Regions from separate parts of the Bacillus jepli genome, predicted to be linked through region 1. Evidence: a T-box and tRNA genes for the amino acid it is inferred to sense, from the RefSeq annotation. Region 1 holds a T-box; the other holds one or more tRNA genes.
The links. The T-box of region 1 lies ahead of alaS (alanine--tRNA ligase). A T-box ahead of a tRNA ligase gene usually reads a tRNA of that ligase, here a tRNA-Ala.
Positions count from the first base shown of each region.

Region 2: it has a tRNA-Ala gene. The T-box ahead of alaS (alanine--tRNA ligase) is inferred to sense a tRNA for this amino acid. The anticodon was not compared.

Region 1 is NZ_JBDFMO010000001.1:2,616,792-2,620,217, reverse strand. It holds gene alaS (alanine--tRNA ligase) at 1-1,779, opposite strand, end outside; T-box leader at 1,833-2,051, opposite strand; gene ABC371_RS13335 (AI-2E family transporter) at 2,113-3,183, opposite strand; gene ABC371_RS13330 (nuclease-related domain-containing protein) at 3,307-3,426, shown strand, end outside.
Region 2 is NZ_JBDFMO010000001.1:2,282,042-2,285,467, reverse strand. It holds gene ABC371_RS11680 (aminotransferase class V-fold PLP-dependent enzyme) at 1-348, opposite strand, end outside; gene plsY (glycerol-3-phosphate 1-O-acyltransferase PlsY) at 365-934, opposite strand; tRNA gene ABC371_RS11670 (tRNA-Ala) at 1,121-1,192, shown strand; gene ABC371_RS11665 (thermonuclease family protein) at 1,329-2,462, shown strand; gene ABC371_RS11660 (aldehyde dehydrogenase family protein) at 2,692-3,426, shown strand, end outside.

The DNA of each region.
Region 1 (3,426 bases):
GGAAGTTACGAGTGAACCCGCTTGGTTTACATGAACTCCAAGTACATCCTTCAATGCCTGATGTAAAAGATGTGTCGCTGTATGGTTTTTAATAACCCCACCACGATTTTCTTGGTCAACCTTGGAATGAAGTTGGTCACCTTTAGTTAGACTACCTTTTTCAATCACAACTCGGTGAAGGTTTTGACCATTTGGTGCTTTCTGAACGTCTTTCACAATCAGCGTTGTTTTTTCATTTTCAATAGTACCTTCATCTGCGATTTGTCCACCGCTCTCAGCATAGAAAGGTGTTTTGTCTAAAATAAGTTGAATTTCTTCACCCTCGTTTGCCTTCTCAACAACTTCTCCATCTTTTACGATTACAAGAACGGTTGATTGTGCTTCAAGTTCATCATAACCAACAAACGTACTTTCTACTTTTATTTCTCCAAGAACTCCACTTTGAACTTGCATGGAATCGACATCTTGACGAGCAGATCTAGCTCTTTCACGTTGGTTTTCCATTTCACGTTCGAACCCATCGTGATCCACCTTCATGCCTTCTTCTTCAGCATATTCCTCTGTAAGTTCTACAGGGAAACCATACGTATCATACAAACGGAAAACATCAACACCTGCAATTGTGTCACTGTCTTTTTCTTTTTCCTTTTGAATAACAGTAGATAAAATAGCTAGTCCATCATGTAATGTTTCATGGAAGCGTTCCTCTTCTGTTTTCACAACTTTTTGAATAAATTCTGTTTTTTCTTTTACTTCCGGATAAAAATCAACCATGATTTCGCCTACAACAGGAACAAGTTCATACATGAAGGGACGATTAATTGATATCTTCTTTGCGTATCGTACGGCACGTCGTAATAATCTTCGGATAACATAGCCTCTTCCTTCATTGGATGGCAGTGCCCCGTCACCTACTGCAAATGTAACTGTTCGGATGTGGTCGGCAATAACCTTAAATGCCTCATCTTTTTCGTTTTCTTGTCCATATTTTTCACCGGAAATGGACTCTGTTGCCTCAATAATTGGCATGAATAAGTCTGTGTCAAAATTGGTAGGTACATTTTGAATAACAGAGCACATTCTTTCAAGACCCATACCCGTATCAATATTTTTCTTAGGTAGTGGAGTATATGTACCGTCTGGATTATGGTTGAATTGTGAGAACACAAGATTCCAGATTTCTAAATAACGTTCATTTTCTCCACCTGGATATAATTCAGGATCATTCGGGTCATTTCCAAACTCTTCACCACGGTCAAAGAATATTTCTGTGTTCGGACCACTTGGACCTTCACCAATATCCCAGAAGTTTCCTTCTAAACGAATAATGCGCTCTTCAGGAATTCCAATTTTTTCATTCCAAATTTTATGTGCTTCATCATCTTCTGGATGGATTGTTACAGAAAGCTTCTCTGGATCGAACCCAATCCATTCCCTGCTTGTTAAGAATTCCCATGCCCACTCAATGGCTTCTTCTTTAAAATAATCACCAATTGAGAAGTTTCCAAGCATTTCAAAGAAAGTATGGTGTCTTGCCGTTTTCCCTACATTTTCAATATCATTTGTACGAATGGATTTCTGCGCATTACAAATCCTTGGGTTTTCAGGAATAACACGTCCATCAAAGTATTTTTTTAAGGTAGCAACACCACTATTGATCCAAAGTAATGATGGATCTTCATGTGGAACTAAAGAAGCACTAGGTTCAACAGCATGCCCCTTTGATTGGAAAAAATCTAAAAACATTTGTCGTACTTGAGCTGATGTTAATTGTTTCATATCATAACCTCCAATATCATTTTAGACATAAAAAAATACTCTAATCCCTAAAAAACAGGGACGAGAGTATGCTCGCGGTACCACCCTGATTATGGACGTAAAAAAATAGAAACGTCCATCACCTTCGTATATTGATAACGGTATTCACCGGTAGGTTTTCCTACACTCAGGAGTAGCGTTCTGTTACCCTTCATCCGGAATCCCTCTCAGCCTTGGAAATCCCTCTCTGGTTTGATGGTCCTGTAACATACTTGTTCCTTCATAGTTTTCTTTTTGAAATTCATCATTTCTTGTCAATTATATTCAAGTAGAAAATGTTTGTCAATGCTAGCGTTATTCCTTACGAATAACTGAAAAATGCCGCTTTGCATGAATGACAAAAACCTTTAAAATGGCTACTACTGGTACGGCAATAATAAGCCCTACAACCCCACCAACTTCTCCGCCTACTAAAAGTGTTCCAATAATTACAATAGGATGTAGCCGTAGGCTTTTTCCAACGATTATGGGTGATAGCAGGTTTCCTTCAATAAATTGAAGTCCGAACACGACGATGATCACAATGATCACCATTTTCATTGATATGGTGGCAGCAATAATGACCGCAGGAATGGCACCAATGATTGGTCCAAAGTAAGGGATGATGTTTGTAACCCCAACGATACTTCCAAATAACAATGGATATTTCATACCAGATATCCAAAATGCCAAGGACGCTGTTGTCCCGACTAGAAGACATACGATGAGCTGCCCTCTGATGTAATTTCCCAATGACTCATCAACATCTCGAAAAAAAAGCTGACCCGATTTTCTAAGCTTTCTGGGGGTCATGTACCAAAGTGCTTTTATCATTTGGTCATGGTCCTTTAACATATAAAAAACGATGAATGGAATGATTGCAATAATAAAGATTGAATTGAGAAGGCCTTTAAAAATTTCGATTGTCCTTGAAAGCAAATAATCCACATAGCTTTCCACTGAATTCAGCAAATCATCAAGCTGTCCGTGAACAAAAGCTGGAAGCTGTGATGTTCCTGATTCGATTTCTTTTAGCCAAATCCTGTACGTTTTACTGAATTCAGGGAAGCTATCGGCAAGATCTTTAAGTTGTGAAAGAATGACTGGGATACCTTTATATATTGCAATCCCAATTCCCCCGAAAAAAAGGAAATAGATAAGTAAGATGGCAAGTGTTTTTGGAAATCCACGATGGCTGAGTTTTTCAATAATAGGGTGAAGCAAATAGGTGATAAAAACAGAAATGATAAAAGGTATTAAAAATGTTTTTAAGAGTGACGCAATCGGGAGCCAGATCGGAGCCAATTTTAAAAATATATAGATTGTCAAAAACGCTAGTAGTAAAAACGATAATCTAAAAATCCATTTGACCCTATTTTCGTTCATCTGTTCTCACTCCTCCCCTAGTAGTTTTTGGAATCTAAGTGGATTTATACAGACGAGCGTTTGTAGATTACATTGTAAAAATACTGATTATTTTGTAAAATGATGTTGAAAGGATGTGGTTATTTGATTATTAAATCACGTGGTGAAAATGATGAATTAGAGCTATTTCGTTTTTTACGGGTTCGCAAGAAATTAGATGCTGAGGACGAAAACACTTTTGCTTACCTCGAAAAGGGCTGGCTC
Region 2 (3,426 bases), 330 kb from region 1:
TAGTTGGGCTAGTCCAAAAAAGATTCTACCATTACTCCGATATTCTTCTTCAACTGCTAGTAATCGAATTTCACAAGGTCTATTCGGTTTTACCGGTAGTTGTTCATCAAGATTAGGTAACTTATAATCTAGGGAGAACGGTCTGTTAGCTCTTACAGCAATCATCCCTACGACTTTAGAATCTTTTACACAAATCAAATATGTATTTTGATTATGAAATTTATCCACTAACATTTTTTCTTCATTTTTATCATGTTGAGGAATTTCTTCAACAAAGGTTTTATAGTTTAAACGATGAATTTGATCAAACTCCTGTTTTGTCCGAGCAATTTTATAGACAAATGTCATGATGGAATCACTCCACTTAATTAATTTTTTTCCCTAGTCTTTCTTTTAAATTATCTCTGTGTGCAAATAGTAATAAGGCGATTACAATAAAAATAAGGACACATTCAAGGAGGGAATAATCCATAAACCAATAAATAAATGGCATCGTAAAAAAGGCTGTCATCCCTGCTATCGTGAAACTTCTCGAAAGTGCTAATAAAAGGAGAAAGATTCCACCAAACACTAAAAATGGCTGGTATGCTAATACAACGAGACCACCTGCAGCTGTTGCAATTCCTTTTCCACCTTTAAATTTGAGCGTAATCGGCCAAATATGTCCGACGACAACAGCGATCAGGGATAGAATCTGAAATTCAAAGGAAAATCCGAGGTATTTAGCACCTATAACAACAAGCAACCCTTTTAACACATCACCTAAGGCTGTAAGCAGAAATCCTTTCTTCCCTAGTAATCTACCAGCATTTCTAGCTCCAACATTTCCACTTCCGAGTTTGCGGATATCTTCACCTTTCATAAACTTCATGACTACATAGGCAGACATAATATTTCCAACAAAATATGAGGCTAGTACATATAAAAAAATCACGAGTTCACCACCATTTTAGGTTTAATCAAATTTTACCATTTTTTCAGTCTGTTAACATTTAAAATATTGTACTGCCTTAATCCTTTTTTACTAGAAATATATGAACATTGGGGTATACTCATGCAAAAAAGGATTTAATGATTGTCTATTAAAAGTGCTCATGATATAATTTGGTTACTTTCATTCGGGGTTGTAGCTCAGGGGGAGAGCATTTGCCTGGCAGGCAAAGGGTCGTGGGTTCGATTCCCATCAACTCCACTAAATAAAAGTCACTTCTAGTTCAACTAGGGTGGCTTTTTTCTTGTATGTGTAGCAAATTATTTGATACCATTTATTTTAAAAAATAAATTACATACACTAAACAAAAAGTTTATCTACTGGGGGGAAACATACGGTGCAATATTTATTGGGTTGTTTAGGAATTCTTCTCCTAATTGCTCTTATTGTGGCAATCATATCATGGATGTTCTCAAATATCTTCGCCACTATAGGGCTTGTGTTAGCAGCTATTGGTATCTATACGACCTATAAATATCAAAAAAACGGGCGTAAATTGAAGCTTCCGATTACCTTAATAGCCTTGGGTTCTATCCTAGCTATTATTGGATTCTCTACAAATAATCAAGAATCCGCAATGGAAGATGCAAAGGAACAGGTGGCTGATCAAGTAGAGACCGACAGTGAAAAGGTAGCGGAGGAACAAGCAAAAGAAAAAGCGATTAAAGAAGCGGAACAAAAAGCCGCGGAAGAAGCTAGACAAAAAGAAGAATCTGAACAAAAAGCAAGAGAAGAAGCAGAACAAAAGGCCAAAGAAGAAAAAGAACGACAAGAACAAGCTCAACAGACAACTGACCAACAGGCTCAGGCAATCGGCTTAGAAGCTGTAATCGTATCTCGGGTTGTTGATGGCGACACGGTTGAGCTTTCTGACGGCCGCAAGATTCGCTTAGTCGGAGTAAACACTCCGGAATCTACAACAAGACATGAAGTATATGGGAAAGAAGCTAGCAACTACACAACCTCTCAACTCGAAGGTAAAAAAGTGTGGCTTCAAAAGGATGTATCCGACAAAGATCGCTATAATCGTTACCTACGTCTCATCTGGATTTCAGTTCCTTCAAATGTCATGAATGAATCAGAAATCCGTTCCAAAATGTTCAATGCACAACTGGTCTTAAATGGGTATGCAGAACCATCAACATATCCACCTGATGTCACTTATAGTGACTATTTTGTAAAATTTGCGCGTGAAGCACGCGCGAACGGAATTGGTCTTTGGGCATACGGAGAAAATGGAACAACAAAAGGAGATCTTGATACAGGTAGTTCAAAACCCGCTCCACCAGCGAACAGGCCATCAACAGGTGGTGGATCTAGCAGTAGTAATTCAGGTGACGGTCAGGAATCTTATAAAAATTGTACAGAACTTCGAAAAGTCTATCCTGAAGGTGTTCCATCCACACATCCAGCTTATGACTCAAAACATGACCGAGACAAAGATAATTGGGCATGCGAAAAGGCCTCATAAATTTGACAGACTCAATCAGTTTGATTGGGTCTTTTTTTGTTTAAAATTATGATTTTTTTTCTTCAAAAAATTACGTAAGCTACATATTATTTATGTCGAAAAAGGTTGTCGTAAATAGTCGGAATCTTTTGCTAAAAGTTGGTTGATTACTAGTTTCAAAATGTTACCATTGTATTGTAGGCGTTTCCAAATCGCCTTATTACTAGTAAATTAAAAAAGGAGGAAAAAAATGAGCCAATTAATTTTTGCATTACGAGAAAAGGTTGAGTCATTTTTAAACGGGACAAAGAAGCTTTATATCAATGGAGAATTTGTTGAAAGTGCTTCTGGGAAAACTTTCGAATCCTATAATCCTGCGACAGGTGAGGTATTAGCAACTGTAAGTGAAGCAGGTCCAGAGGATATTGATCGCGCTGTAAAAGCAGCCCGAAAAGCTTTTGATGAAGGCCCATGGCAAAAAATGACTGCAGCCCAAAGAAGCCGTATCATGTATAAACTGGCAGATTTGATGGAGCTACATAAAGATGAGCTAGCACAATTGGAAACATTGGATAACGGAAAGCCGATTCGTGAAACATCAAATGCAGATATTCCTCTAGCAATTGAACATATGCGTTACTATGCAGGATGGTCAACAAAAATCGTTGGACAAACAATCCCTGTAAATGGACCATTCTTTAACTATACTCGCCATGAAGCTGTTGGTGTTGTGGGACAAATCATTCCATGGAACTTCCCACTATTAATGGCAATGTGGAAGCTTGGGGCAGCTCTTGCAACTGGTTGTACAGTCGTATTAAAGCCAGCAGAACAAACACCTCTCTCTGCATTATATTTAGCTGAACTAATGGAAGAAGCTGGATTCCCAGCAGGTGTTGTGAATATCGTTCCTGGCTTTGGTGAAACAGCAGGTCAGCCACTAGTTGATCACCCACTAGTTGATAAAATTGCTTTCACTGGTTCA